DNA from 3 places in the Brenneria izadpanahii genome. Region 3 is predicted to be linked to each of the others. Evidence: predicted binding sites of a transcription regulator. Region 3 holds the regulator's gene; each other region holds the start of a gene.
The links. Region 3 encodes PhoB, which activates phosphate uptake and scavenging genes when phosphate is short. Its sites were predicted from a motif close to CTGTCATAAAACTGNCNNAT; they were not measured.
Positions count from the first base shown of each region.

Region 1: HC231_RS18850 (esterase-like activity of phytase family protein) is a predicted target of PhoB. The motif match lies at 4,198-4,217, and genes of this name have one in related genera.
Region 2: pitA (inorganic phosphate transporter PitA) is a predicted target of PhoB. The motif match lies at 7,363-7,382, and genes of this name have one in related genera.

Region 1 covers NZ_CP050854.1:4,227,300-4,237,505, reverse strand. The annotation lists gene HC231_RS18865 (mannitol dehydrogenase family protein) at 1-1,396, shown strand, start outside; gene HC231_RS18860 (GntR family transcriptional regulator) at 1,573-2,259, shown strand; gene HC231_RS18855 (putative selenium delivery protein YdfZ) at 2,381-2,533, opposite strand; gene HC231_RS18850 (esterase-like activity of phytase family protein) at 2,756-4,117, opposite strand; gene HC231_RS18845 (multidrug efflux MFS transporter) at 4,301-5,494, opposite strand; gene azuC (stress response protein AzuC) at 5,872-5,949, shown strand; gene HC231_RS18835 (LysR family transcriptional regulator) at 6,159-7,082, opposite strand; gene xapA (xanthosine phosphorylase) at 7,225-8,055, shown strand; gene HC231_RS18825 (nucleoside permease) at 8,180-9,427, shown strand; gene HC231_RS18820 (ABC transporter ATP-binding protein) at 9,489-10,206, opposite strand, start outside; gene HC231_RS18815 (ABC transporter ATP-binding protein) at 10,205-10,206, opposite strand, start outside.
Region 2 covers NZ_CP050854.1:5,172,478-5,182,683, reverse strand. The annotation lists gene uhpC (MFS transporter) at 1-832, opposite strand, end outside; gene uhpB (signal transduction histidine-protein kinase/phosphatase UhpB) at 841-2,346, opposite strand; gene uhpA (response regulator transcription factor UhpA) at 2,346-2,936, opposite strand; tRNA gene HC231_RS23140 (tRNA-Pro) at 3,176-3,252, shown strand; gene HC231_RS23135 (Ail/Lom family outer membrane beta-barrel protein) at 3,653-4,126, shown strand; gene HC231_RS23130 (EAL domain-containing protein) at 4,190-5,773, opposite strand; gene HC231_RS23125 (BaiN/RdsA family NAD(P)/FAD-dependent oxidoreductase) at 5,985-7,184, opposite strand; gene pitA (inorganic phosphate transporter PitA) at 7,454-8,965, shown strand; gene uspB (universal stress protein UspB) at 9,093-9,428, opposite strand; gene uspA (universal stress protein UspA) at 9,972-10,206, shown strand, end outside.
Region 3 covers NZ_CP050854.1:3,943,000-3,953,205, reverse strand. The annotation lists gene rdgC (recombination-associated protein RdgC) at 1-188, opposite strand, end outside; gene HC231_RS17645 (AAA family ATPase) at 310-3,993, opposite strand; gene sbcD (exonuclease subunit SbcD) at 3,990-5,216, opposite strand; gene phoB (phosphate response regulator transcription factor PhoB) at 5,493-6,182, shown strand; gene phoR (phosphate regulon sensor histidine kinase PhoR) at 6,210-7,526, shown strand; gene HC231_RS17625 (PstS family phosphate ABC transporter substrate-binding protein) at 7,548-8,510, shown strand; gene brnQ (branched-chain amino acid transport system II carrier protein) at 8,957-10,206, shown strand, end outside.

The DNA of each region.
Region 1 (10,206 bases), 280 kb from region 3:
GACGCGTATCGCCCATATCGGTTTTGGCGCGTTTCACCGGGCTCATCAGGCGGTTTGCGCCGATAAGCTGGCATCTGAACACAATAGCGACTGGGGATATTGCGAGATCAATCTGGTTGGCGGCGAGCAGCAAATCAACGATATTCGTCAGCAGGATTTACTCTGGTCGGTATCGGAAATGGCCGATACCGGATGGCAGAGCCGAATTGTGGGAGTGGCGACATCGGCGCTGCACGCCGAAATTGACGGTATTGATGCGGTATTGGAAGCGCTGAGCGCGCCGGATATTGCCATCGTGTCAATTACCGTGACTGAAAAGGGCTATTGCCATCATCCGGCGACCGGCCGGTTAAATACCGAACATCCGCTGATTAGTCATGACTTATCGTCGCCCGACCAGCCGCGCTCCCTGCCCGGCGTGATTCTGGCTGCCATTAAGCGCAGACGGGAACGTCAGTTGCGTCCATTCAGCGTGATGTCCTGCGACAATATGCCGGAAAATGGCCACGTTACCCGCAATGTGATTGTGCAATTGGCTGAGCAGCAGGATATCGAGTTGGCGCGATGGATTGAGCGGAACATCACTTTTCCTTCCACGATGGTCGATAGGATCGTTCCGGCGATCACGCCGGAGACGCTGGAAACTATTCATAACCAATTGGGCGTCGTCGATCCGGCCGGCGTTGCCTGTGAGCCGTTTTTTCAATGGGTTATCGAAGATAACTTTGTGAATGATCGTCCTGAGTGGGAAAAAGCCGGGGCCGAATTGGTACAGGATGTGCTGCCGTTTGAAGAAATGAAGCTGAGAATGCTCAATGGCAGCCACTCGTTCCTGGCCTATTTGGGTTACCTGTCCGGCTACCAATACATTAGCGAATGTATGCAAGATGGCGATCTTGTGGCGGCGGCGCACCGCTTAATGCTGCAAGAGCAGGCGCCCACGCTGAGCGTTCAGGGCGTTGATCTCGCCGCCTATGCGGATGCGTTGCTGGCGCGCTATCGTAACCGGGCCTTAAAACACCGTACCTGGCAGATAGCGATGGACGGTTCGCAGAAATTGCCGCAGCGCATGCTGGATTCCATTCGCTGGCATCTGGCTCATGACAGCCGCTTTGACATGCTGGCGTTAGGCGTCGCGGGCTGGATGCGTTATGTCGGCGGGGTTGATGAACAAGGGCAACCCATTGAAATCAGCGATCCGTTGCAGGCGGTGCTAGCCGAAACGGTACAACGAAGCCGTGAAGGGAAAGAGCGAGTGACGGCATTACTCTCTTTGGATGCCGTTTTTGGTCAGGACTTATCCCACAATCAAACCTTCGTGCAAACGGTAACGCAGTTTTATCTGGCGTTGGTGGAAAAAGGCGCCAAAGCAACGTTAAAAACGTTAGTCCGCTAATTTATACGGCAATCCTGGTAAAGCACGGTTTATCAATCGGCCGTGCTTTTTAAGCTATTTTCATTAGCCGTGTATGTCTGAACATCAGCTCTTTTGGCAATAATTATGCCTAGGGCGATAAGCGTGAAGGATGTATGATATTCAGTCGGCAAATATCTTGGGTAAAAAACGGCTGAATGGATAACTCTTTTCAAATCAATAACAATGAGCCTGTAAATCAACAAATTTATCGCGTACTGCGAAGAGATATCGTGGAATGCAATATTCCGCCGGGTAAGCTGCTGTCTGAAAAAGAGATATCAACGCGTTTCGCGGTGTCTCGCCAGCCAGTCAGAGAGGCGTTTATCAAGCTGGCTGAATCCGGGCTGGTGCAGATACTGCCGCAGCGCGGCACCTTTGTGATGAAGATTTCCGAACAGCGGGTGGCGGATGCCCGCTTTATCCGCCAGGCGCTGGAGTGTGCGATTGTCCGCCGCGCCGCCGGGATGGTAACCGATGAGCAATTGCTGTCGCTGGAACATAACCTGCGCCGTCAGGAACTGGCTGCGCAGAATGAACAGATCCGCGAGTTTCTCAACCTTGATGACAGCTTCCATCAGTTTTTGACCCAGATTGCAAAGTGTCCTCTGGCCTGGGAAACCATTGAATCGATTAAAGCGACCATGGACAGGGTGCGTTTCCTCAGCCTGGGCCAGGTTTCCCCGCCGCAGAGTCTGATTCAGCAGCACTATCTTATTTTTGACGGATTGAAAAAACGCGATCCCGATGCGGCTGAAAAGGCGCTGCGCGATCACTTACAGGAAATGATTTATTCGATTACCCCGATCGCGGAACAAAACAGCGATTGGTTTGAACGAACCTGAACGGAGATGTTTGCCGGGGCGGGGTGAAAGCGTTTGGGCAATATCGGGCGACAAAACGACGCCCGAATAACAAAAACACTGCATCATAAACCGCGCGTTAAAATACCACGCATCCTAAAGATCAGGCACGGCTAAGACACATTAGTTCTTGAGGGGCAAATAGCCCTTTAACGCCTCGCAGCTCGACGCATTTTGAACGACGGACTTCTTCACGTTTTAGATTTTCGGTATGAATAGCCGCAATGGTTCCGACCAGGCGAGAATCGCTTTGCATCACGCGGTAACCGGTATCGAGCGGATTTCTGTATCTGTCATACGCCTTATACACCTTAAAACCTCCTTCGTTTGACGATAGAAAAATCGTTTCGATCCTACTGCTGCGGAAAAGCCGCCACCAGCGGATTAGAGGTTTTATATAAAATCTGTATATAAACCATTGCGTTATTAGCGAGGGTCATAAAAATCGCCGCTTGTGGCAGCATCTGTTGCCATCCTGTTACGGCAAAGGGCGATCCAGTTTAATCAGCCACAGCTCGTTATCGGACTCCGGCTTTTGCAACGGTACGATTTCCAGCGTGGTATCGGTGGCTTTCCCATCCCGCGTCAGTTTGCCGTCCTTGCTGACCTGGTAATCATCGGCCTTGTCTTTTGCTTTCACCGGGGATTTCAGGACGGAACGCAGGCCGAAGTCGTTATCGTTGATGACGGCCAGCGTTTGTCTATCGACAATGGTCAGACCTTCAACTTTCTCCTGCCGCCAACCCAGTTTCCGCAGATCGACCAACTCCTGTTTTTGCGCCAGACGAATGCCGCGTTTTTCCAACCGTTCGCGGTCGTCAAATTCCGGCGATTTGCCGTCAGCGTCAAACGGCGTCAGATCGGTGGCGTAGCTTAAGTCCACCAGATAAATGCGGTTTTGTAGCCGCTTATCTTTATCTTCGCCCTGTTCCACCAGCAAGATGCGTTGGTTATCTAACGCGGTGATATCGCCGATTTTGGCATCTTTGGCTTTCTTATAGCTGTCGATATTGATGGGATAGCCCACCATTCGGCTGGCGCCGGTTGCCGGGTTGAACATCACCAGCCGGGTGAATAGCGCCTTGTTCTTACTTTTTTCATTAATATCCAGCGTGCTTTGCAGCGCCATCACCAGGGTGCCGTTCGGTAGCCGGGTCAATCCCTCGAAGCCACGGTTGGGCTGACGCCATTTGATGATATTGGGCAGTCCGCTGGCGACGGACTGCTCGTCACCGGCCGGCGTCGGGCCGAATTTTTCCAGGATTTTCCCTTGCGCATCAATATGGATCAGGAACGGACCGTATTCATCGCACAGCCAGAAACCGCCTTTGCCGTCCGGCGTGATCCCTTCGGTATCCAGGCCGCGTGTACTGGTGTTTAGGGGAAGCAGTGCATCATTCAACGCCGCTTCGTTGGTGGCGCCGATTAAATCGCCCGGCAACGGCAGGCCATTTACCGCCCCTTGCTCGTCATGCAAGGGACGAGGGTTGATCGCCAGCGCTGCTTTGGCGCTCACTTTGATATCCATAATCAACGGGGTGTAATCCGGGGTGGCGAAGATCTTGGCTTCTTTATTCCCCGCCAGCGGCGCATCGGCGTTGGGACCGCGATCGGTCAGCGTGGTAAACAGCAGGTCGTCGCCCTGTTTACCCGCAAAATGGAGGCCGGAGCCAATCCCTATCGGCAAACCGTTGGGAAAATTGCCGGCGAATCTGCCCTGATAAGCGATTCGCTCTCCGGCGGGAAAAGTAACGATATAGCGGGTGACTTTTTCGCCATCGGCCAGGGCGTTTAACGGAACAAGGCCGGCTAGCAATAGCGGTAATACATTGTGTTTCATCGTGTTCACTCTTGTGGTATCCGTCATCTTGGGGATCTAGGCTGATTTGATTATGAAAATCACAGGAGCTTAAATAACGGATATGTCATTTGCGTGATTGCCAGGCTGTTACGCCGCCGCGCGGTCGGGAATAAGGCGGATATTGGTGAAAATCCAGACGTTCTGGACGACGGCCTGATCTGTTCAGGCTTTTTTAGCTACCCGACGGAAGTTTAATGCGATCTGTATGGCGTTACACAGCACCAGAAAGGCGGTCGTCAGAAAGACCCAGCGGAAGCCCGCCATGGCTGAAACGCTTGAGCCAATGAGCGGACCGGCGACATTCCCCAAATACATGAATGATTGATTATAGCCAAAGATGCGGCCGGTTACCTGTTGGCTGCTGTATTTCACCAGCAGAGCCTGTACCGCGGGCATCAGCGCGCCATCGGCAAATCCCAGCATAAACCGCAGTATGCCGAGCTGGATTGGCGTTTGAATCACCGACATTAAGCAAAACAGCAGAACGCTGAACGCCAGGGCGGCGATCAGTATGCGGTGCGCGCCGATGCGATCGCCCAGCCGGCCGAGGCGAGGGGCGGCCAACAGGGCCGATACGCCGGGAACGGAGGCGATAACGCCGCTGATAAAGGCGATATTATTGCTGTCGGGCGCAAGGTCGCGGATGAACAGCGTCAAAATCGGGTTGATGGAGCCGTTTGCCAGTTGGATCATCATGGTCGTGATAAACAGACCCACGATCAACATCGGGTAGGGCAGGGTGGTAAACACCGCTTTCCCGCTCAGGCGATTTGCTTTGCTGACTTTGATAACGTTTTCTTTAATCGCGAAAAGCGTAATCAAAAAGCTGGTGAACAGCATTCCGGCCGTAACGAAAAATACGATGCGCAGGCCGATATAGTCGGCCATAAATCCGCCGAGCAGCGGACCGAGTATCACCCCGGAAATTTGTCCGGTAGACAGAGTGCCTAGCGCCCAGCCGCTCTTTTCGCGCGGTACTTGCGAGGCGATCAACGCCATGGCGTTAGGAATAAAACCTGACGTCAGACCCATCATGGAACGCAGAAAAAATAGCTGCCATACGTTGGTGGCAAGGCCTTGCAGCGCCATGACGATGGACATGCCGAGCGCCGCGCGCAGCAGCATCAGCTTGCGCCCTTTTCTGTCGGCCAGGCTCCCCCATAGCGGCGCGACAATCGCGGAAACCATAAATGAAGAGCTGAAAATAATCCCCGACCAGAGGCTTAATGACTCATGTGAATGTACGCCGAGTTGCTCTATGTACAGCGGTAGAAAAGGCAATATCTGACTCATGGCCAGGCCGGTAAAAAAACATCCCAGCCAGGCAGAGAATAAGTTGAGTTTCCAGGTTTCCATGGTGTGCAGGGCGAGCCTTTGTAAGCGGGTTGCCAATGGTGAAATTGAGCGTCGGAACGTAATTTGATGAAATCCATCGCGTGTGAGTATCAACAAATACGTAAGGCTACCGGTATTTCATCTCATGCTATGAGCATAACATAGTGTGCTAATTTGTTGTTTGACAGTCCGGTAACTATTCGCAACAAAAACATTCAAAAATCAATCGTGTGAGGATACAGGTATGCCGGCGTTGGAGATGAGGGAAAGCGCCATCGGCGAAGGATGTGATTTTTTGTGATTTGCGTCACAAAAATCTTGCGTGCGTTGATGGCTAATCGTACAATTATTCACCTTGAGGTAACAATCTTACAACGTAATTAGTCAAGGTGAACAAAATGCGTAATCTATTGAAGAAAGTCCTGAAGGCCTACATCAATGCATATAAAGATGTCCCGCCGGGAGCAATCCACTAATTTTTTGTTCTGACCCCACCCCGACCCTCCCCTTCGCAGGGGAGGAAGAAAAGCTAGTGTTCTTAATGCATTAGCGCCTCCCCCTGACAAGAGGGAGGCCGGGAGGGGGTCGTTGATGGCAATATTTCGAACTTTGTTGTCAAACTTAAAGGCCGATTAATCGGCCTTTTTGACGTTCTGAAGAAGAGACTTTCGCGGAAAAGCGCCATTTAGCGCCGCACCTGCCGGCGCACTATTTGCAGAAACTCTTGCACCAGAGGCGGCGTGGCGTAGGGATCGTATACCACATACAGGTCGGCCGACGGCGGGTTGATCAATGGACAGAACCGCACGCCGGGCCAGGTAATTCGGCCGTAGCTGACGGGCAGCAAGGTGATGCCGTATCCTTCGGCGACCAGCGCCAGCGCGGTTTGCGGCTCGTTGACCTGATGGGCGATGACCGGCGAAAATCCATATTTCAGACACAGATTGCGCACCTGAAGCCCCAGATTTCTCTCCTGCGACGGCAGCACGATAAAAGACTCGCGTTTTAATACTTCAAAGGGGATCGCGTCCCCGCTGGCTAACGGATGATCCTGCGGCAGCGCGACGGCAAAGTTTTCACGAGCCAGCAATTGGCACGCCATCTCCGGCAGCGACTGGCTCGCCGCTTCCCGCCAGACGGCAATATCGATACGGCGCTGGCGCAGGGCGATAATTTGCTCAACCGGCGTCAATTCATTCAACGACCAGGTGGCGTGTTTAACCTGGCGGGTAAATTGTTGCAGGGTTTGCATCAGCGCTCCCCATACCGACGTTCCGACGGCGCCCACCACCATATGTCCCACTTCCCCGCGTCCCAACTGCTGAACTTCACGCAGAGAAATCGTGGCCTGATCCAACAGATTCTCCACGCTGCTTAGCAGCTTGCTGCCGGCCGGAGTCAACGACATGGTGCGGGTAGTGCGCAGGAACAGCTTCACGCCCAGCTGATCTTCCAGCTCTTTGATATGCTTGCTCAACGGCGGTTGCGACATGTTGAGACGGTGTGCGGCCTGAGTGAAGTTCATCTCTTCGGCTACGATGCGAAAGTAGTGCAGCAGACGGAAATTAATCGGTCCAAGATCAAATTTGCTAGTTTGTTGCCTTTTCATCGCTATTTTCTCCTGGGGCCGGGGCGATGCAATTTATAGCTATTTATAGAGACAGGCAATAAATAGGCCGCCGATATTGTATTAGTCCCTGTTATTTATTGCTCATAAGATAAAATTCCTGATTTTTCGACCGGAAATAACCATGTTTAATCAAAATGATGCTTTCATCGCGGCGGATATTATCCGCGGTAAAATCGCCGATCTGCAACCTCGCGCCGCCTTAATTCTTGGTTCCGGCCTGGGAGAGTTGGCCGATGCCATGACGGACGCCGTTGTTATTGATTACGATGAGCTTCCGGGGTTCCCGGTCAGCGGCGTGGTTGGTCATGCCGGGCAGTTGGTCGCCGGATATCTCGAAGGCGTTCCGGTTCTGGTGATGAAAGGCCGGGGGCACTTCTATGAAGGGCGGGGAATGAAGATAATGACAACCCCGATTTACACCTTTAAATTACTCGGCTGTGAATTCCTATTCGCCACCAATGCCGCCGGTTCCCTGCGGCCGAGCGTCGGCCCCGGCCGTCTGGTTGCGCTCAGCGATCACATCAATTTCATGCCGGAATCACCGATGGTGGGAGCCAACGATGAACGTTTCGGCCCGCGTTTCTTCAGCCTGGCGAATGCTTACGACCGCGAGTTGCGCAATCGTTTGGCTGGCGTGGCGGAGCGGGCCGGCATTGATTTGGCGGAAGGGGTTTTTGCCGCATATACCGGCCCCAATTTCGAAACGCCGGCGGAGATCCGTATGATGCAGATTTTGGGCTGCGATGTGGTGGGGATGTCGATTGTGCCGGAGGTACTGTCGGCCCGGCATTGCGGTTTGAAGGTGCTGGCCGTCGCCGCCATCACCAACTATGCCGAAGGGCTGTCGGATACGCCGTTGTCCCATGAACAAACTCTGCGCTGCGCCGCTATGGCGGCGAAAGATTTTACCCGGTTAATCCGGGAATTCTTCGCGTCGCTATCGGAGGCGTAACTTTCCGCCGTCGGGAGCGTTGCAAATAGCGGTATCGTTCCTGGCCGATCCAACACTTGTGTGTCCGCTAGCTGTGCGGCCCCAGCGGCCGCCGGCGCCGATTTTTATTATTACGGTAAATGTCATGTCGATAACGTTACGTTTGAAGTTTTTTGTTTTTATGCAGTTTTTTATTTGGGGATGTTGGCTGACGACATTTGGTTCCTACATGATTAACACGCTGCACTTCAGCGGGCTGGAAGTCGGGCTGGTTTACAGCGCTAAAGGCATCGCCTCGCTGTTTATGCCCAGCCTGGCGGGGATCGTGGCGGATCGCTGGATCAAAGCCAACTGGCTTTACGGCTTCTGTCACCTGCTGGGCGCCGTGGCGTTGCTGATTGCGGCTCAGGTTTCCACCTCCGCGGCGATGTTCTGGGTGATACTGGTTTACGCGATGCTCTACATGCCGACGCTGGCGCTGACCAACGCCATTTCCTATTTCTGTCTGGAAAAACATGGCCTTGATTCGACGAAAGATTACCCGCCGGTACGGGTGTACGGCACCGTCGGCTTTATTTGCGCCATGTGGATCATCAGCTTCAGCAAGCTGGAGCTTAGCAGCGTCCAGCTGTATTTGGCCGCGGCGGTTTCCCTGGTTTTGGGGCTCTATTCGCTGACGCTGCCGACCTGTTCTACCTCGCAGGCGAAAAAAGGCGCGAGCTGGTTCAGCATGCTGGGGCTGGATGCGCTGGTGCTTTTCCGTCAGCGGCGGATGGCGCTGTTTCTGCTTTTTGCCATGCTGCTTGGGGCCGCATTGCAAATCACCAACACGTTTGGTAACCCCTATCTGCATGATTTTGCGAGAAATGCGCTGTATCAGGACAGTTTCGCCGTGAAATATCCATCGGTACTGCTGTCCCTTTCGCAGATTTCCGAAGTCTTTTTCATCCTCACCATTCCGTTCTTTCTGCAACGCTACGGCATCAAAAGGGTCATGCTGATCAGTATGATCGCCTGGACCTTACGTTTCGCCTTTTTTGCCTGGGGCAGCCCGTCGGGGCTGGGCTTTATGCTGTTGGTGCTCTCGATGATCGTCTACGGTTGCGCCTTTGATTTCTTTAATATCTCCGGCTCAATCTTTGTTGAAAAAGAAGCCAGTCCGCATATTCGCGCCAGCGCCCAGGGGTTATTCATGACGATGGTGAACGGATTGGGCGCTTATGCCGGCGCTATCGGCAGCGGCATGGTGGTGGATTACTTTACCCGCGACGGGGTGAAAGACTGGAATGGCATCTGGCTGGTATTTGCCGCCTATGCGCTGGTGCTGGCCATCATTTTCGCCTTCTCGTTTCACTATCCCGCCGGCGAGCGAAAATCAGCGATCGCAAACTAAATTACGGCGATGAACCGCCGCCTCTGACATGCGCAGGGGCGGCGGTCATTATCGGCGATTGTCAGGCCGCCCGGCCTCCCAGATACAATTCGCGCATGCGCGGATCCTCCAGCAGTTCGCCGGCGTTGCCGGTAAGCGCCACCTTACCCAGCGCCAGCACGTAAGCGCGGTCTGAAATGTGCAGCGCTTCCATGGCGTTCTGTTCCACCATCAGGATCGCCACCTTTTCCTGTCGCCGGATATCCTGGATCGCCGCGAACACGTCTGAAAGCATTTTCGGCGATAGCCCGGCGGAAGGCTCGTCCAGCAGCAGCGTCGCGGGCTTCGGCATCAGGGCGCGGGTCAGCGCCAGTATCTGCCGCTCTCCGCCGGAGAGCGCCGAGGCCATGGCGCGCCACTTTTTACGCAATAACGGGTAGCGTTCGCATAGCTCCTCCATGCGCTGGCGGCGTTGACCGTCCGGCAAAAATTGTCCGCCGATCTGCAAATTTTCCTTAATGGTCAGGTTGTTAAAAACATTATCGGTTTGCGGCACAAACCCCAGCGAGCACTCGCGTACTTTGCGGTGAATAGGGATCTGACCGACGTCCCGGTCGTCCAGCAGGATCTGTCCGCTGCGTGGGCGCAGATAACCGGCGATGCATTTTAGCAGGGTGGATTTGCCGCAGCCGTTCGGCCCCAGCAGCGTGACGATTTCCGCGTTATCAACCTGTAGGGAAATTCCTTGCAGGATATCGATGCCGGGGGTATAGCCGGCAATCACGTCATGCAGCCTGATC
Region 2 (10,206 bases), 1.2 Mb from region 3:
ACATATACAGATTGCCCCAATCGTTGATGGCCGCCCGCACCAGGTAAACCAGCACATAGCAGAGCGCCAGCAGCCAGATGTAGGGGTTGGCGAGCACATACTTATGAAGGATTTCCCGGTGCGATAGCCCCGTCCCCTCATACTGTTGCGCGATTTCCAGCGCGTCGCGCCGCCACTCTCCCACGCTCGGCAGCCCAAGCGTTTGCGGACGATCGCGCAATCGCCTGCATAGAAACAGACCGGCCAAAATCGCCAATGCCCCGGCGATAACCAGCCCGGCGCGCCAGCCGTAGTGCAGCGCCGCCGCACCCACGACTATCGGGATTAGCGCGCCGCCCACGTTATGCGCCGTGTTCCATACCGCCCACCAGCCGCCGCGTTCGGTACGTGAGTACCAGGTAGTGAGTAAGCGCGCGCATACCGGCGAACCCCACCCCTGAAAGAACGCATTGGCGACCCACAGCAGGGCGAATACCCACAGCGATGATGAAAAACCAAACAAGATATTTATCACGCCGCTGGCCATCAAGCCCAACCCCATGAAGTAGCGGGCGTTGGACTGGTCGCTGACGATACCGGAAAAGAACTTCGATAGCCCATAGGTGACGTAAAACAGCGTGGCGAGCAGGCCGATATCGCTGCGCGTCAGAATGTCGTTGGCGAGAATATCCGGCACCGCCGCGCTGAAACTTTTACGCGTGAAGTAAAACAGCGCATAGCCCAGATAGATGGAGATAAGGATATGTCGCCGCCAGTAGCGGTACGTATCGTCGATCGCTTGCCGGTCGGTGAGCGGCGGTATGCTGGGGGGGATTTTCAGAAAACCAAACATGACGATCCTTATTGATTGCGCAACGGCAGACTGACGGCAACGCGCGTTCCGCGAGTGCCGGAAATATTCAGCGAACCGCCAAGGGCCGAAACGCGTTCGCGCATTCCGGTCAGTCCCATACCCAGTTGCCCGGAATTCGGCGCCATGCCGCAGCCGTCGTCTTCAATCACCAGCAGGATCTGGTTGTCTTTGCAATAGCACTGTAGCGTTACCATGTCGGCATTGGCATGCTTGACGATGTTATTCAGTCCTTCCTGGCAGACGCGAAACAGCGTGACGCGCTGGCTTTCGCTAAGTTGCGTTTCATCGATTAGCCAGGTAAGGCGGCTTACGACGCCGCGCGATTCCAATTCCATTTCGCGCATCAGCGAACGTATCGCCTGCTGAAGGGAAAGGTCGTCCAACTGGCGCGGACGCAGCCGGCCCAGCAAACGGCGAACCGAGTCATATACGCCGAGAGACAATGTCTCTATCAACGCGCCGCTCTGTTTCACCCGGTCATTTTCCGGCGCCAGGCGTTGTAAAATACCGGCCTGGGTACGGATCGCGGTAATCGTTTGGCCGATATCGTCGTGCAACTCGCGCGCGACTTCCCGTCGCACGCTCTCTTCGGTTTCCAGTAACCGCTCCGCCAGGAGGTGGTTGCGGGCGAGCTGGTTTTGCAAAGACTGGTTAAGCTCTCTTAACCGCTGAATCCCCGCCCCCAGGAGTAATCCCGTCAGGCTTTGCGCCAGCAGCGATAACAGTAAATCCACGGGATGATCGTGCCATGTCTGGCTGGCCAGCAGGGCGATGGCATTCATCAACGTCGCGATTAACGCCCCTTGCCAGCCATAATGCCAGGCGAGGGCGATGATCGGCAGCGCCAGGCAGAATGGCGTAAAACGCGCCAGTTCATTCGGCAACCCTAACTGTAGCCACAGGCTGATGACAAACAGCAGCAGATACCAGACCAGGTGGCGGGTGCGCCAGTTGATAGGCTGCGAAACCAGGGCCGGGCCAAGCGGCAGCCAGGTGGCGCTGGTAAGATAATGCCAGATAACCAGACAGGTGGGCGCCAGCGTGAGTCCGCCGGTCAGGGTCAGCAGCAGTACGGTAAACGGATCTTCTCCCGCGCCAATCCACGGCAGGGATTGTAATAACGCGGCCGCGATCAGCGCGCCGCCTTGCAGCAACAGGATGTGCCAGTCATTCCGGCGTGGCCGGCGGCGGCTAATCAATGTGACCGGCAATAGCGACAGCAGGCTTCCGATCATCAATAAGGGTAAATGAAGCAGGGGAACTTCCTGCGACAGCCAAACCAGCAGCAGCCATTCGCTGCCGAGCAATACCGGCCAGTAGCCGCGCGGACATTGCAACATCAGGCCCAGGCGTAAACCGAATGGGAAGAGCAACGCGGCCAGATCGGGCCGCTCCACCAGATGCAGACTAATGCCCCACAGGCAGAACCACGCGGCGGAGAAGATAAAGAAGCTGGCGATAATGGAAATCAGCCGGGTAAGTAATGGACGCATCACCAACCATCAAACATACGTCGGGCCAGCTCGACATCGTTGCTGATGCCGAGTTTTTCCATCAGGTTGGCGCGGTGAACGTGTACCGTTTTGGGCGATAACCCCAGTTCCGCGGCAATCTCTTTTACCGCCATCCCCTGCGCGAGCTTTTCCGCTACCTGATGTTCGCGGCGGGTTAGCGGATCCCGCTTGGACGAGGCCAGCTTCAGCGCGACGTCCGGCGTGAGGTAACAACCGCCGGTTGCCACGGTGCGAACCGCCGCAATGAGTTCATCGGGACTACAGCGTTTGGAGAGAAATCCGCGCGCGCCGGCATTTAGCGCTTGTTCAATCAGCGCCGGGCTATCGTGAACCGACAGCATCACCACCGCCATTCCTCTCGGCAACTGGCTTAAGAGTTCGAGACCGGAAATATCGGGCATTGAGATATCGCATATGCAGACTTGCACGGTGCGTCCCGGTAGACCGGCCAGCGCTTCGCGGCCGGAGCCAAATTCGCCGACCACCTGCATATCCGGCTCAAGCGCCAGCAGTTGGGCAAAACCGGAACGAACGATGAGATGATCGTCAATGAGAGCAATAGTGATCATGGGAAAACCAGGCGTTATAACAGGCGAGTACCTTAACGTCACTGATTGCATCGTTCAAGTCTTGTTCGTTTGTTCCGTATTTAACACGTTTAGCGGATCGTCTATCCGCCTGATTCACCGTGGACGTGAATACGGGCTAGGGATGAGATCGGCGAGTGGATACTTTACCAACAGCCGGAATCGTTTTTCTAAAAAGGGATTGACGCTTCAATAGGGTAGCAGTAATATGCGCCCGCATTCGGTGAGTGGCGCAGCCTGGTAGCGCACTTCGTTCGGGACGAAGGGGTCGGAGGTTCGAATCCTCTCTCACCGACCAATTCCTTTCTTTGCTTTTCTCTCTGTTTTCCGTTCCCTTTTTATTACATCTGATAGCTGATGTGCCGATGTCATCATCGTTAATCGTGATCGGCTCCGTCATTTCGTAATGGTGATCTTTTCAGTCATAAGACATTTCTCAAAAAACAGTGGATTACGCTGGTATTTATTTTTTATTCTTTATTAATCAACATCTTAAAAACTTATGTTAAATTTAAGTTAATAGTGAAATGTAAGTCTGTTTACAAAATCTTTGTTAAATGTAATTTTGTGTGCGAACAAAATAGGTGCGGTGTTTAACTATCACGTAGTTTACACATTGCATTGTCACGATTATGCAAACATGGAAGATGTCTCAATGATGAAAAAAACGACGCTGTTGATTTCTGCTTGGTATGGGAATGTCGGTTGCAAATGCAACTCAGACGGTATCATTAGGTTATGCGCAAGCTAAGGTTGACGATTTTAAAGACCTGAAAGGTATTACGGCCAAGTACCATTATCAGGGTGATTCCGCCGTCGGTATTATCGGTTCTTTCACCTATTTAGGGGCGAAACAGACCGATTATTATCCAAATTCCAGCAATGACACCTATAAGTTTAAATATTACTCATTGATGGCAGGGCCGTCTTACCGCTTTAACGACATTGTCAGCGTCTATGGTCTGGCTGGTATTGGCTATGGTAAGTCGAGTTGGGAAGAAGGCGACGTAATGCGTCAATCCGGCAGCGAAAAGAAAACCAGCTTTGCCTATGGTTTTGGCGTGCAGGTCGCGCCTGTCGAAAACTGGGTGATTGACGTTGGTTATGAAGGCACGAAAACCTTTGATGTCCGAGCCGACAGTTTCAACGTTGGCGTCGGCTACCGCTTCTGATTTTCTGTGTTTGCAAAACATAACCGGCAGGCGTTGATCCCCGCCGGTTATGTCCTAATCTTCTTAACCTATCATCCTCTCCAGCGATCTGTCGCCGTTGTAATGAAGCCAGACGATAAGGGATTCGTTGCTCATGGGTCTGGCGTAAAGGAATCCCTGAATGAAAATAACGCCGCGCTGTTTTAGGTAGGTCAACTGTTCGATAGTTTCGACGCCTTCCGCCACCATGCCCAGCTTCATGCGATGGCTGAGGTTAATGATGGCGTCAAGGATAGGCGCTTCCTCATCCGGCGACGAGACGGTGCGGATAAACCCCCGATCGATTTTCAGGAAATCCAACGGGAAATTTTGCAGATACGAAAGCGAGCAGTGGCCGGTGCCGAAGTCATCAATGGAGATGAGAAATCCATCCTTCCGCAGCTGATGCAGACGCTGTATTACGTCGGAACCGGTGCTGATCAGGGTTCGTTCCGTGAGTTCCAGCGTAATGTTCAACCGGTATGATGCGACCCTTGCCGCGAAGCGGCGGACATCCTCGACAAAATCCGGGTGGTGTAAATGTTCCGCGGCCACATTGAGGCCAAGATGGAACCCCGGTTTTATCTTCCAGCCCGCGATGTCTGATGCGACAAGATCAAACAGGTGGCGGGTGATGGGAATAATCATGCCTTCCTTTTCGGCGATCGAGATAAAAACTTCAGGCTTGATCCACTCTCCATTGCTGCGCCGCCAGCGCAGCAAGGCTTCAACCCCGGTGCAGTTTTGCGACTCGGAGTTATAAATCGGCTGGTAATAGACGGAAAATTCGCCTTTGGCGATCCCTTTGCGCACTTTATCCTGGAAAAAGTGTTTACGCTTTAGCCTGCGCCATGTGATGGCGGTGAAAATCAGCGATAGGGCGACCGTAAGCGGAAGGAAGATAAAGCTCGTTTGTTTCCATGCCCTTATCGATTCCGCCGTTGGCGCGGTTACGCGTATGGCGATCGGATACCGGCTTGATTTGAGAATCAATTCCATACTGGGGAAGATGCCTGAAATGGGGGGGATTGGCTGGCCAACCTGAATGGAATAACCCTTGTTTACCGTTAACGTCAGCAGGTATTTTCGCATCTGACTGACCGCGCGCATCAGATCGATAAGATACCGGGCATCAGCCACGACATAAGAACCATAACCCTTGGGGGATGACTGAGCGAAAATGATCGCCGGCCGGTCTTTTGGGCTGAGCCCCCCTTTAATGGATCGGCTCCATCGTTCATATATTGGCGCGGATAGGGATTGTTGAATGGCGATATCCATTGGTGTTGAGATATTGCGGGGTCTCGACGAACAGTAAATCTTGCCGCCTTGCGTTACGCCTATCACGCGAAAGTAGGAGAATACCGAGCTGAGGTGCTGTAGATCGGCGCTGATTGCGCTACACGGCCGGCCGGCAAAATGATTGAGTTCGGCAACCATCGTCCATGCTTGTTCTGCGATGTGTTCCGTATGAAACATGACGATTTGCGCGGTAGATTCAAGGTCTCGTTTCACCATCATTCGGGATTCAACGAAGGTAAACAGTAGGCCAAGCAGTAGCGGCAGCACACCCGCTATGAATAATAGGAACCAATGATTTTTATGCTTCTTGCCATGTTCGGAAATCATCCGCCTCTCCTTTTTCGCGGATCCAATGCCTTGGATGAGGATACGTGAGTTGGCAGCGGTGACAAGCCTGCAAAGGCAGTAAAATACATTGTTTTTACTGATAATTTATTACTAGGCGCGAATTAAATCGTTTCTACGAATGTTCTTTTGTTTCAATGTCATGATGGTGGGATGTCATAGCCAACCGCTACTATTATTTTATTTATTGTTGCTAGCTGGCGGGAGGAAGCGCTTGCGCGCAGGCCCAGGCCGAGCTCCAGGCCCACTGAAAATTATAGCCGCCAAGCCAGCCGGTTACATCAACCACTTCGCCAATAAAATACAGCCCCGGTACTTTACCGGCCTCCATGGTTTTTGACGACAGCTCACGGGTATCTACGCCGCCTAACGTGACTTCCGCCGTTCGGTAGCCTTCGGTGCCATTAGGCTGCACCCGCCATTGCCCGATGGCTTTCTCGATTTGCAACTGCTGAGCGCCATTCAACTGCTTTAGCGTGACATCAGGCAATTGCCCCAGCGTTTGCAGACACTCGACCAACCGTTTGGGGAGCCACTGCGCCAGGGTGTTTTTCAGGCTTTGATTGGGGTGGGACTGCCGTTCATCATTAATCAGCGCCGCCACGTCCCGATCGGGCAACAGGTTAATCGTTACGAACTCGCCGGCCTGCCAATAGCTGGAGAGCTGGAGCACCGCCGGGCCGGAAAGTCCCCGGTGGGTAAACAGGATATTTTCACGAAACGTTACGCCATTCTCTGCGGCGATCGCCGCCGGTACAGAGACGCCAGCAAGCGTCTGTAAGTGCTCCAGCAGGGGTTTATGCAGCGTAAAAGGCACCAGGGCGGCGCGCGTGGGCAAGACGTTCAAACCAAATTGCCGGGCGATTTGATAACCGAACGGTGTCGCCCCCAGACCCGGCATGGATAGGCCGCCACTGGCGATCACCAGCGCTGAACCGCGCAGCGTCGTTCCGCCGGCTAACTGTAGCGTAAACGCGTCGCCCGATTTTTCCACTACGGCCACTTCGCTGCGTAGACGGATCGTAACGTTAGCCCGTTCGCACTCTTTAACCAACATATCGACGATCTGTTGGGCCGAATCATCACAAAATAGCTGGCCAAGGGTTTTTTCGTGATAGGCGATATTATGGCTGTTCACCAGGCTGATGAAATCCCATTGGCTATATCGCGCCAGGGCGGATTTGCAGAAATGAGGATTCAGAGACAGATAAGCGGCAGGTTCGGCATATAGATTGGTAAAGTTGCAGCGTCCCCCGCCGGACATCAAAATTTTACGCCCCGGCTTTTTGCCGTTGTCGAGCAGCAGCACGCGTAGTCCCCGTTGTCCGGCCTGTGCGGCACAGAACAATCCCGCCGCGCCGGCGCCAATGATGACAACGTCAAACTGTTCCACGATAAATTCTCCGGTTATATCTGCTCTGATTATGAGGGTCTTCGGCCTTCAGGGCGGCAAATTGTAGTGTTCGTTTCAGTCAGATACTAGCGTAACAATTTACGTTGTTTGGTAAAAAATTATAATCATTTGATTTTTATTAATTAATCGTCGTTTTTGCCATATGCTGTAATATGCTAAGTCAAAAAAATGTCATATTTCTCTTTTCCCCACTACCTCTTGTCGCAGATAATGCGCCGCGTTCATGACCACTGAATGGCCTAACGATTATGCTACATTTATTTGCCGGACTGGATTATTACACCGGCCTGATGTTGATTCTGGCTTTGTTGTTTGTATTGTTTTATGAAGCTATTAATGGCTTCCACGATACCGCCAACGCCGTCGCTACCGTTATCTATACTCGCGCAATGAAAGCGCAGTTCGCTGTTGTTATGGCGGGCGTATTTAACTTTCTGGGGGTGCTGCTGGGGGGGTTAAGCGTCGCTTACGCCATCGTTCACCTGCTCCCAACCGATTTATTGCTGAATGTCAGTTCGGCCCATGGTTTGGCAATGGTCTTTTCCATGCTGCTTGCCGCCATTATCTGGAACCTCGGCACTTGGTATTTCGGGCTTCCCGCTTCAAGCTCGCACACGTTGATTGGCGCCATCATCGGCATCGGTTTAACCAATGCCTTGCTGACGGATACGTCCGTAGTGGATGCGCTCAATATTCCCAAAATGGTCAGCATCTTTCTGTCGCTCATTCTGTCGCCGATCGTCGGGATGGTTATTGCCGGCGTGATGGTGTTCCTGCTGCGCCGTTTCTGGAACAACAGTAAAAAGCGCAAACGCGTCCACCTAACGCCTGTCGATCGTGAAAAGCAGGATGGCAAACGGAAACCGCCGTTCTGGACGCGCACCGCACTGATCTTATCGGCCATCGGCGTTAGCTTTTCGCACGGAGCCAATGACGGTCAGAAAGGTATTGGTTTGATTATGCTGGTGTTGATCGGCGTGGCGCCGGCCGGGTTCATCGTCAATATTAATGCCTCCGGCTATGACATCAGCCGTACCCGCGATTCGGTGATTAACCTGCAGGAATATTATCTGCAGCATGGCGCCGCGCTGGGGCATGTTATCGACCTGTCGCCGCCGTTGATTCCGACGGAAGAAAAGAGTATTCCCGCTGATGAGAACGGCGCGACGGAATTCTACTGCGATAGTTCCCGCGTCATGATGGCTATCGAGCAGACGCAGAATCTGCTCAATAACCTGAAAAGCTATGAGCAGCTAAGCGCATACGATCGCGGCAAGACGCGGCGGTTGCTGATGTGCATTGCCGATACTATGGATCGGGTTATCAAGCTGCCGGAAACGCAGTTTGATGATAAACGCTACCTGAGCAATCTGCGTAAGGATCTGCTGCAGACTGTCGAATATGCGCCGATTTGGATCATCGTCGCCGTAGCGCTGGCGCTTTCGCTGGGAACCATGGTGGGCTGGAAGCGAGTCGCCACCACCATCGGCGAGAAAATCGGCAAGAGAGGGATGACCTACGCGCAGGGCGTATCGGCGCAGGTAACGGCCGCGTTGTCGATTGGGGTCGCCAGTTATACCGGGATGCCGGTTTCCACTACCCATGTATTGTCATCCGCGGTGGCGGGAACGATGATCGTTGATGGCGGCGGCGTTCAGAGCAAAACGGTGAAAAACATCCTGTTGGCCTGGGTACTGACGCTGCCGGTCTCATTGTTATTATCGGGCGCCTTGTACTGGCTGGCATTAAAGCTGATCTAGCGATAGGCAAGGCCGGTTGATTACGGATGCTTAACACGGTATCCGTGGCCGCCGGCGGGGATCTGCGAAACATAAAAAAGGCGATTCTTAGCGGATCGCCTTTTACTATCGATAACAGTTCATGTGTTCAATACCAAATCAGCATCGCTATCAGGCTGATAACCACCAATCCACACAACGCGGTTGTAAGCAGAAACTGACCCCGCACCCTTTCACAGCGGCGCACAAACTCGGGATCGTGGTGCTCAAGATAGCGCTGAGCGTAGATATAGCGTACCAGCCGGATTTGTTTGCTTGGCTGACCATGCGATGTAAAGAACCCTCCTCCATCCACGTACTGATAAAGCAACGGATCGCAGTCACGTAATACCAGAAGTAATACGCGTAATGAGGAATAATACCGCGCCATATTGATGATGCAGACAACACATAAAGCCCAGAAAAGCGCAAATGTACTGATCATGCTCCCCTCCCGGTAGGTGTCATATTCGTCAGTAGCAGTTACACGCCTGCGAATATTTATGCCACACGTTATGCACGTGATTTTATCGTGTGACCGGATGACCAACGCATCACGGTTAACCCCATCGTTGTTTCTCCCCTGAGGAGGCGGATGTACAGTACCGACGCCCCTCATTTTCATTGTAGAAGAGGAACGTCTTTTTTTTCTACAGTTACGATAAAATCGACGCATTAGGCGACTTTCTCTGCCGTAATGCCCGGAAGAGAAGCATAAACTGCATGCTTTAAGCGCAAAAAGGAGCGCTTTCTACTAAACTAGCGCATAATATTGACAGGATTTAAAATAGGTCTTTAATGGAAGAATCAAGATGTTAGCTTTCCATTACTGGGTAATCTTGTGCGGTATTTGCTAAAGCATTGCGTTGTGATCTGCTAAACATACCGTGAGGCAGCAAAGTGCTATCATATAAATCGCTATTAAATGTCAGATTGGCAGCAGAAAATCTGCTGAACCAATATTAGCCTTTACGGAAGGAGTCTTATTATGGCTTACAAACATATCCTTGTTGCTGTTGACCTTTCTCCGGAAAGCAAAGTGTTAGTGGAAAAAGCGGTCTCTATGGCCAGACCGTATAACGCGAAAGTTTCTTTGATTCACGTCGATGTGAATTACTCTGATCTTTACACTGGGCTTATCGACGTCAATTTGGGTGATATGCAGCAACGGATCTCTGAGGAAACCCAGCATGCGCTGCTTGAGCTTTCTCAGAACGCCGGCT
Region 3 (10,206 bases):
TGGCCGTTAACGGCATGCGTCAGCGCATCGCTGTGGGAGCCCATCGGCGATACCCAACCCGTTTTCATCATGTCCTGACTGCCGCACGGCGCGAAGGCGAAGGTGCTTAACTGTTTTTCCATCTCATCCGCAGAGAAAGCGCTTTCCCGGCTTAAGCGGTAAATCATTAAATTTTTAAACCACAGCATGGTGTTATCTCAGACTGGGCGCGCGAATTTGCGCGCAGGTTCATTGAGGCAGCGGGCATAATAGCGAATTCGGCCGGCTTATGTTGCATAAAAATAAGATTATTCATCGGCCGAACCTAAACTAAACCGCGAATTCCGGCGCTAAGCGGCTGATGCCGAGCCCATTAATTCTAGCGACCCTGATCTGTACCGGGATGCGTTCCTTCATGGCTTCGACGTGACTGATTACGCCAATGGTTTTGCCGGATGCGTTGAGGTTATCCAGGGCATCCAGCGCGGCGTCCAGCGTTTCGGCGTCCAGCGTGCCGAAGCCCTCGTCCAGAAACAGCGAATCGATACTGGTCTTGTTGCTCACCAGATCGGAGAGCGCCAGCGCCAGCGCCAGACTAACCAGAAAACTTTCTCCGCCCGAAAGAGTGCGGGTATCTCTGACGGCGTCGGCCTGCCAGGTATCGACGATCTGGAGCTTCAATTCGTCATCGGTCTGACGTTGCAGCAGATAGCGCCCATGCAGACGGGCAAGTTGCAGATTAGCCAGATACGCCAGATGATCGAGCGTCAGCCCCTGGGCGAATTTGCGGAATTTATCGCCTTTTTGCGAGCCGATAAGTTCATTCAGGCAACTCCAGTCGTCATAGTGGCGTTGGCTTTGTGCGATTTCGGCCAGCAGTGCCTGTTGATTCTGGCGGTAGCGGCGATCGGTGGCTAGCTGCTGATTGATTTCCCCCTGCTGTTGAAGGTTGGTTTTCAGCATCTCGCCGAATTCGGACAGCGCCTGTTGTATCGACGCCGGGGTGGCGTCAGCCGCCAATGTCGCCGGACGTTGCTGCCGATGCGCGGCCAACGACTGCTCGGCCTGCTGATGAAGCGCGCTGGCCTGCTGCAACTGCTGATACAGTTTTTCTTTCCAGTCGCGCAGTTCGTTGCGTTCCTGCTCATCAAGCAATGCGCGTTGAAATGCCTCCTCGTCGGTAAAAATACTGTGCTGTAACGCCTGCATGAAGTCTTGCGCCGCCTGCTGGCATAACGCGTTTACGCGGGTTTGCTGCTGTTGAAAGCCGGTCAATTCGCCGGTTAAACGGCTCAACGATGATTCCGCCTGCTGGCGCTGTTCCTGCGCCTGTCGGCTGGCCTGCTCATATTGCTGATCGCTTAGCCGAAGCCGATTGCTGACGTCCGCGGTTTGTTGGTCGCCGAAAAGCTCGCGCCGCTGCTGTTGCGCCGCCTCCAGGGTTTTTATATGCGCCGCCTGCTGCTGCTGTAATGCCAGCAGATGCCGTTCAAACTCTTCAAGGGATTTCGTCAGGTGCTGGCGATCGGCTTCCAGCGCCGACAACTGGTTAGATAGCTGTTGCTGCTCCTGCTCGGCGTCTTTCCATTTTCGCCATTCATCGCCGCGTTGCGTCAGCCAGGCGGACTGCTCCGCCGCCTCCGGCAGGCCCAGGCCAAAGCCGGTGATCGTTTGCTCCAGCGCCAACCGGTGTTGTCTTTGCTGCTCCTGCGTTTGTTGCAGCGATTGTTCCAGTTCGGTCCGAACGTTTTTCAGCGTCTGCTGCCGCTGGGTATTCAGTTCTATCTGCTGCAGGGTCTGTTGCAGCAGGGCATTCGCATTGGTCAGTGAATCCTTACTTTCCTGCCATTGCCGTTGTATCTGTTCTCGGTGCGAAATTTGCCGTTGAATGTGCTGTTCCTGGGTTTCGCTCTGCTCCAGCCATGCGGTTATTGCGGCGGATTGTTCGGGATCGAAATCCCCTTGTAAGCGCTTACTGACATCCTGCCACTGTTGCAGCAAACGCTGGCGCTCTTCATCTATTCGGGTGAGTTCAAGCCGTTGTTGTTCAGTCTGTTGTTGTTGTGAAACCAACTGCGCTTCGGCGCGCGTCAGCGCGCTTTCCAGATCGCTGACTTCCTGACGTAACAGTTGCAAGCGTTGCTCGGTTTCCGATGGCTGTAATGCCTGATAGCGGTCGATTGCCGGATGGTGCGTTGAGCCGCATAGCGGACACTCGTCGCCAGGCTGTAGCCGCTTCCTCTCTTCCTCCAGCTTAACGATGCGCATTTCCAACTGGTGATGTTTATCCAGGTCGGCTAAATGCTGGCGGCGCTGAGCGTATTCTTTGCTTTGCTGTTTGCGTTGTTCTTCCAACCGGCCGATTTGCGCCTGTTGCTGAGCCTGATGCGTTTCCAACTGCCGCCGCTCCTCGCCCAGCCGCTGAAATAAGGCGCTGAGCGTGGCCAATTGCTGGCGGTCGGGACGTTGCGCGATGGAGCGGCTAAGTTGCTGATGCAACGCGGCAAGCGGCTGGCATGCTTCCTGTTCTTGCAGACTTTGCTGATGCAGGGCGAACTGCTGCTGAACCCGATCGGCTTCATGCTGCTGTTTGGTTTGTTGCGCGGCTAACTGAGCCGTTTGATGCTGTAACTGTTCCGACTGTCGCGTGTAGCTTTCCTGCTTGTGGCGCAAATTCGCCAGTTCGCTTTCAAGCTGTTGCTGACGCTGAAACTGGGTCCGCCACAGGGAAAGGTTTTCCCCCCAGTGTTGGTGATGCGGGTGCTGCTGGCGATAGCTATGAAGTTGCTCGCTCCGTTGTTGGGCAAGCTGGCGCCGTTGCGCTGTTTGCGCCAGCTTGAGCCGATCGTCCTGTTGACGTTTTTGCGCCTGTTCCAGTTCTTGCCGCAGTTTTATACCCTGCTGTAGCAGGCTGTCTATCTGGTGATCCAGCGGTATCACGCGTTCACGGATCAATACCTCCTGCTGCTGGCGGTAATCAACGTGCCGGCGCCAGGTTTGCTGCGCCTTTTCTTCCTCTTGGCGCAGCGCGGCTACGGCGGATAGCTGCGTTTTTTGCTGCTCGGCCAGGCCGGCGATGCGCTGCGACAGCGCCGCGGACTCCTGTTGGTAACGATCCCTGTTTTGCTGGAAGGGTCTGAGTTTTTCCGCCGGTTCGTTTTGCGCCAGACGTTCGAGTTGGGGCTGCGCCTGCTGGATAGCGGTTTGCGCCGCGTCGCGCTGCGTTTTGCCGGCCGTCAGCGAGTGCAGATACCGATCCTGCTGTTCAAACCAACGCTGATAAGTTAGTGCTTGCTCTCGCTCGGCAACCAGCTCTTGCTCCCGCTGCGTTAATAATGACAGCTGCGTTTCCAGCGACTGGCGCTGTTCATCATTCAGTAACTCAATTCCTGACGCGCGCGCCTGCAGCGTCTCTAACGCTATCCTGGCCTGTTTGTGCCGATCGAAAACGCGTTCGGATATGAGCCCGTAAATATCGGTGCCGGTCAGCTCTTCCAGCAGTTCGGCGCGGTCATTGGCATCCGCATTCAGAAACGCGGCGAATTGCCCCTGCGACAGCATCATCGAGCGGGTGAAGCGACCGAAGTCCAGCCCGGTTATTTCGGCGGTCATGCTCAGTTTTTCGGTCAATTTTTCACACAGTATCCTGCCGTCATTGATACGCGCCAGCTCCGCTTTCGGGGTTTGCAGATTGCCGTCGGGGGAGTTTCTGGCCCGGCGCTGGCTCCAGAAGGCGCGATAGCCGACGCCTTTGACTTCGAACTCCACTTCGGCAAGGCATTCGGCCGTGTTGCGGGTCATCAGTTCATTCTGGCTGGCGGTGATGCTTTTTAGTCTTGGCGTTTCGTGATATAGCGCCAGGCAAATCGCATCGAGCAGCGTGGTTTTCCCCGCGCCGGTCGGGCCGGTGATGGCAAACAGCCCGTTGCTGGAAAAAGGTTCCTGCGTGAAGTCGATTTTCCATTCGCCTTTCAGGGCGTTGAGGTTTTTTAACCGCAGACTGAGTATTTTCATTCGGCGCGCTTATCCTGTTCCAATTCTTCAATAACCTGATCGAACAACGCGCGCACGCGCTGCCGACGATTTTCCTCCAGGTCGCCGGCCGCCGCCAGCCGCCGTTCAAAAACGTCATGTACCGTCAGTTCATTCAGCGTTTCCTTTTCCTGCCGCACAATCGCCTGCATGTGCTGTTCGCGGGCGCGGCGTAGCAGCAGCACTTCAACGGGTAAATCCTCGGTCAGCGCCTGAATGCGCTTTTGCATATCGTTCAGATAATCCTGGGTGCTGATTTCGATATCCAGCCACACCGTTTTTTCGCCCTGATAATCATTGAAGGCGGAGAGTTGGCGCTCAATGTCGGCCAGATTGCCTTTGATGAGCCGCATTGGCTGCGTCATCGGGATCGCAAGCGTCTCTATCGCTGGCGGGGTATCTGGTTCGAAGCTGACCAGACAAACGGATTTTTCACTGCCCAGTTCATCAAAACTGAGCGGAATAGGGGAACCGCTGTAACGAATATGTTCGCTTTTCGTCACGCGTTGCGGACGGTGAATATGTCCGAGGGCAATATAGTCCGCCGGCGGAAACGCCTGGGCCGGGAAGGCATCCAGCGTACCGATGTAGATATCGCGCACCGACTCGGAGGCGGTGACGCCGATGGTCGTCAGGTGGCCGGTGGCGATGATGGGCAACGGCAGCCCCAATCTTTCGCGCGTCTGGCAGGCCAACTGGTAGCACTGCCGGTAATGCTCGGTGATGGCGTCCTGCAATGCCTGTTGTTTTTCGTCGCCGGATTGCCCGGCCTGGCTGACGATCAGATCGCGCGGACGTAGAAAGGGGATCGCGCAAAGCACGGCGCCGGGCTGCCCCTGGCGGTTTTTCAGCACAAGCGTCTGTTTTTCGATATCGCCGTCAGTGCTGGCAACGACCTGCGTGTTCAGACGGGCCAGCAATTCCCGTGATTCATTCAGGGTGGCGACGGAATCATGGTTGCCCGCTAATATGACTAACTGACAGCCTTTACGCTGTAAATCGACAACAAAACGGTAATACATTTCCCGCGCATAACTTGGCGGAGAACCGTTATCAAAGATATCGCCTGCTACTATTACTGCATCCACCTGATGTTGTTCGACCTGAGCAATGAGCCAGTGCAGAAACGCTTGATGTTCGGCCGCGCGGCTCTTGGTATAGAAATATTGCCCTAGATGCCAGTCGGCGGTGTGAATAATACGCATGGAACTCCCTGAACGGCGTGTAATCGCAATGTCTCTGATTATAAACGGCCTGTGAGCGCGCTGTCGTTGCGAAAACATAAGTTTGGAAAGCGGTTCGAAAATATGCGGCAAGGTGGAACGTTTTTTCGCGATGGGCTGGAGAGCCCGCCGCCTTTCGGGTCGTCACTCCGTGACGTGGAAAAATGCGCCGGCGTTTTTTTCATAAATCTGTCACAAAACTGACGCATAATGCACAGCGCATGCTAACAGCGACGATGATTAACGGCAGGATTAACAATGGCAAGACGCATATTGGTCGTGGAAGATGAAGCACCGATTCGTGAAATGGTATGTTTTGTACTGGAGCAGAATGGTTATCAGCCCGTCGAAGCTGAAGATTATGACAGCGCGGTAATGCAACTGTCAGAACCTTTTCCTGAGCTGGTATTGCTGGACTGGATGCTGCCGGGCGGATCGGGGTTGCAATTCATCAAGCATATGAAACGTGAAGCGCTGACTCGTGACATACCCGTCATGATGCTAACCGCCCGGGGCGAAGAAGAAGACCGGGTGCGCGGGCTGGAAGTCGGCGCGGATGATTACATTACCAAACCTTTTTCTCCCAAAGAGTTGGTGGCGCGCATTAAAGCGGTCATGCGCCGCATTTCGCCAATGGCCGTTGAAGAGGTGATTGAAATGCGCGGCTTGAGTCTGGATCCCTCCTCTCACCGGGTAACGACGGAAGAACTCGCGCTGGACATGGGGCCAACGGAGTTTAAGCTGCTGCACTTCTTTATGACTCACCCCGAACGGGTTTACAGTCGTGAACAGTTGCTCAATCACGTTTGGGGCACTAACGTTTATGTTGAAGATCGCACTGTTGATGTTCATATCCGCCGGCTGCGTAAAGCGCTGGAAACCAGCGGCCATGATAAAATGGTGCAAACCGTTCGAGGAACGGGGTACCGTTTTTCAACGCGCTATTGAAGGTTGTCGTACCGGAGAAACATCAACGTGCTAGAACGTCTATCATGGAAGAGGCTGGCGCTGGAGCTGGCTTTTTTTTGTCTGCCCGCGCTTTTGCTGGGGCTGGTATTTGGTTATCTGCCCTGGTTTCTTTTCGCCGCTGTTTTGATTGTGCTTTGCTGGCATTTTTACAATCAGCTTAAACTCTCCTACTGGCTGTGGGTCGATCGCAGTATGACGCCGCCGCCCGGACGCTGGAGCTGGGAACCGCTGTTCTACGGCCTTTATCAAATGCAATTGCGCAACCGCCGGCGGCGGCGCGAATTGGCATTATTGATTAAGCGTTTTCGTAGCGGCGCCGAATCGTTACCGGATGCGGTGGTGATTACCACCGAAGACGGCACCATTTTCTGGTGCAACCGGCTGGCCCAGCATCTGCTCAATTTCCGCTGGCCGGAAGACAGCGGGCAAAATATTCTCAATTTGCTGCGCTATCCTGAATTCGCCAGCTATATGAAAGGGCGGGATTTCAGCCGTCCTCTCACGCTGCAACTGAATAACTCCCACCACGTTGAATTCCGCATTATGCCTTATTCCGAGGGGCAGTTGCTGATGGTGGCGCGCGACATTACCCAGATGCACCAGTTGGAAGGGGCCAGACGTAATTTCTTTGCCAACGTGAGCCATGAGCTGCGTACGCCTTTGACCGTATTGCAAGGATATTTGGAAATGATGCAGGATGACGCGCTGGACGACTCTCTGCGCAGTAAGGCTCTGAATACCATGCAGGAGCAGACGCGGCGTATGGACGGATTGGTCAAACAGCTGCTAACCCTGTCGCGTATTGAAGCCGCCGCTACCATCGATCTCAGCGAGAAAGTCGACATGCCTCTGATGTTGCGCGTATTGCAGCGCGAGGCTCAGGCGTTAAGTCAGGATCGCCATGAGATTGTGTTCCGCGTGAATGAAAACCTTCATGTTTTCGGCAACGAAGAACAGCTGCGCAGCGCCGTTTCCAATCTGGTCTACAACGCTATTAACCATACGCCGGCAGGCACCCGTATCGAGGTTTGCTGGCAAAAAACGCCTCAGGGCGCGCAGTTTCAAGTCAGCGACAACGGGCCGGGGATCGCGGCGGAGCATTTGCCGCGTTTGACGGAGCGATTTTATCGCGTCGATAAAGCGCGCTCGCGGCAGACCGGCGGCAGCGGGTTAGGCCTGGCGATTGTTAAACATGCGCTGACCCATCATGATTCCCGCTTGGAAGTTATCAGTGAGTTCGGTTTAGGCTCTCGTTTTGTGTTTACGCTGCCGAATAGGTTGATTGTGCCCGCCTCTCTGGCCGAGAATACAGCGAACCTCTAAGCCTGACGGATAATTTTATTCATGAAATCCGCCGTTAATATAATCGCGGGCGCTATTTTAGCGTTGCTCGGTTTTTTCTGCATGGCGCAACCACCTCAAATGTTGGCGGGTAATCTCTCCAGCGCGGGATCGGATACGCTGGCTAATCTGATGTCGCGTTGGGCGGCGGATTTCAGCCGGCGCTATCCCGGCGTGAATATACAGATTCAGGCTGCAGGCTCTTCTTCCGCGCCGACTGCGCTGGCATCGGGCTCCGCACAGTTGGGGCCGATGAGCCGGGCCATGAAATCCAGCGAGATCGATGCTTTTGTTCAACGCTATGGCTACCCGCCGCTGGCTGTGCCGGTCGCCATGGATGCGCTGGTGGTGATGGTTAATCAAGATAATCCATTGCCGGGGCTGAATTTATCGCAGTTGGATGCGATTTTTTCCATCACCCGGCGCTGCGGCGGGCATCAGCCGGCAAAAAACTGGCGCGATCTGGGGTTGGGCGGCAGTTGGGAAAAGCGATCGCTGGTGCGTTATGGGCGTAATTCTGCCTCGGGAACCTACGGCTTTTTTAAGCAGCGGGCGCTATGCGGCGGCGATTTTCTGCCCCAGGTTAATGAGCTTCCTGGTTCCGCCTCTGTGGTGCAGGCCGTTTCGGCCTCGACCGAGGCGATTGGCTATGCCAGCGTTGGATTTATTACCAGTGGGGTAAGAATGGTGCCGTTGGCATCTCAAGGTACGGATTATGTGTATCCTTCCATGGAGAATATACGTAACGGACGTTATCCATATACCCGCTATCTGTATATCTATGTTAATAAAACGCCGGGCCAACCGCTGGAAGCGCTGACGTCCGCATTTTTGGATCGGGTGTTGTCGCATGCCGGCCAGACATTGGTCAGTCAGGAAGGTTATTTACCGTTACCGGAAGAGACGCGCCGGGCGGCCCGCCAGCAGCTTGGTCTGACTACGCCGGCTCCCCCTTTTCAGCGTTAAGTCTCTCTCAGCCGTTTTTTATTCTCATTAGGCTATCACCCGACTATCCAACCGCTACGCCGATTAAGCCGGCGGGTTGCGCGCCGTCGCCTTATTTTTTGCCATAAGATGAATATATGGTTATAATTTGCGCGCTTTAGGCATTTATTGCTGTTTTTATTGCAATGTGGTGCGATTAAATGCGCAAATCATGTATTGGGTAAATCTGTATTGTTAATTGTATATTCCAAATACATCAATTAATACAGTCAAAAACTCTGCTTTTTAGCGAAAGGGTTGTCTTCTATCGCTATAAACGTTTTACTTAGCCCGCAATATGGCTGTGCGACAGAATATAATTCTTATAAGTTCATATGCCGTTCGTTTTTTAATCGGCGGCGGCAGTCGGCAGCGCAGTTTTTCTTCTTATTTTTCGTTTCGATTGATACAGGCAACACGACATAATTATGAGTCATCGTTTAACTTCCAAAGATATCATGGCATTAGGTTTTATGACCTTCGCCTTGTTCGTCGGCGCGGGGAACATTATTTTCCCGCCCATGGTGGGCTTACTGGCGGGCGAACACGTCTGGCTGGCCGCCGCCGGCTTTTTACTGACTGCCGTGGGATTGCCGGTACTCACCATTATCGCGCTGGCGCGTACCGGCGGCGGTATTGATGCATTAAGCTCCCCCATCGGTAAAAAAGCGGGCGTGGTATTGGCGACGGTCTGTTATCTGGCTGTTGGTCCGTTATTCGCCACGCCGCGCACCGCCACGGTATCGTTTGAAGTCGGACTGGCGCCGCTGGTAGGAAACGGCGCTTCTCCGTTATTGATTTATAGCCTGATCTATTTTGCGATTGTCATCGGCATTTCGCTGTATCCGGGGCGCTTGCTGGATACCATCGGACACATTCTGGCCCCGCTGAAAATCGCCGCCTTGGCGGTACTGGGGATTGCCGCGATACTGCTGCCGGCTGGTTCTCCTCTCCCGGCGATTGAAACCTATCAACGCGTGCCGTTTTCCAACGGTTTTGTGAATGGCTATCTCACTATGGATACGTTGGGCGCGATGGTGTTCGGCATCGTTATCGTTAATGCGGCCCGTTCGCGCGGCGTTGACAACGCCAAGCTGTTGACGCGTTACACCATCTGGGCCGGTCTTATTGCCGGCGTCGGCCTGATGCTGGTCTACCTGAGTTTATTCCAGCTCGGCTCCGTCAGCGGCGTTTTAGCGCCGGAAGCCCAGAATGGCGCCGAAATTCTGCATGCTTACGTTCAGCATACCTTTGGCGCTATGGGCAGCAGTTTTTTGGCGTTGCTGATTTTTATTGCCTGTATGGTAACGGCGGTCGGCCTGACCTGCGCCTGCGCGGAGTTTTTCTCTCAGTATCTGCCGTTCTCCTACCGCTCGCTGGTATTTGCGCTGGGCTGCTTCTCCATGGTGGTGTCAAACCTTGGTTTAAGCCATCTGATTCAACTGTCGATTCCGGTACTGACAGCCATCTATCCGCCTTGTATCGTGCTGGTTTTACTGAGTTTTACGCGCCACTGGTGGAATAACAGCTCGCGTATTGTGGCACCTGTCATGTTAATCAGCCTGTTATTCGGCATTATTGATGGAATAAAATCGTCGAACTTTAAGTCGCTGTTGCCGGAGTGGAGTCTGCACATGCCGCTGGGTGAACAGGATTTGGCTTGGCTGCCGCCTTCATT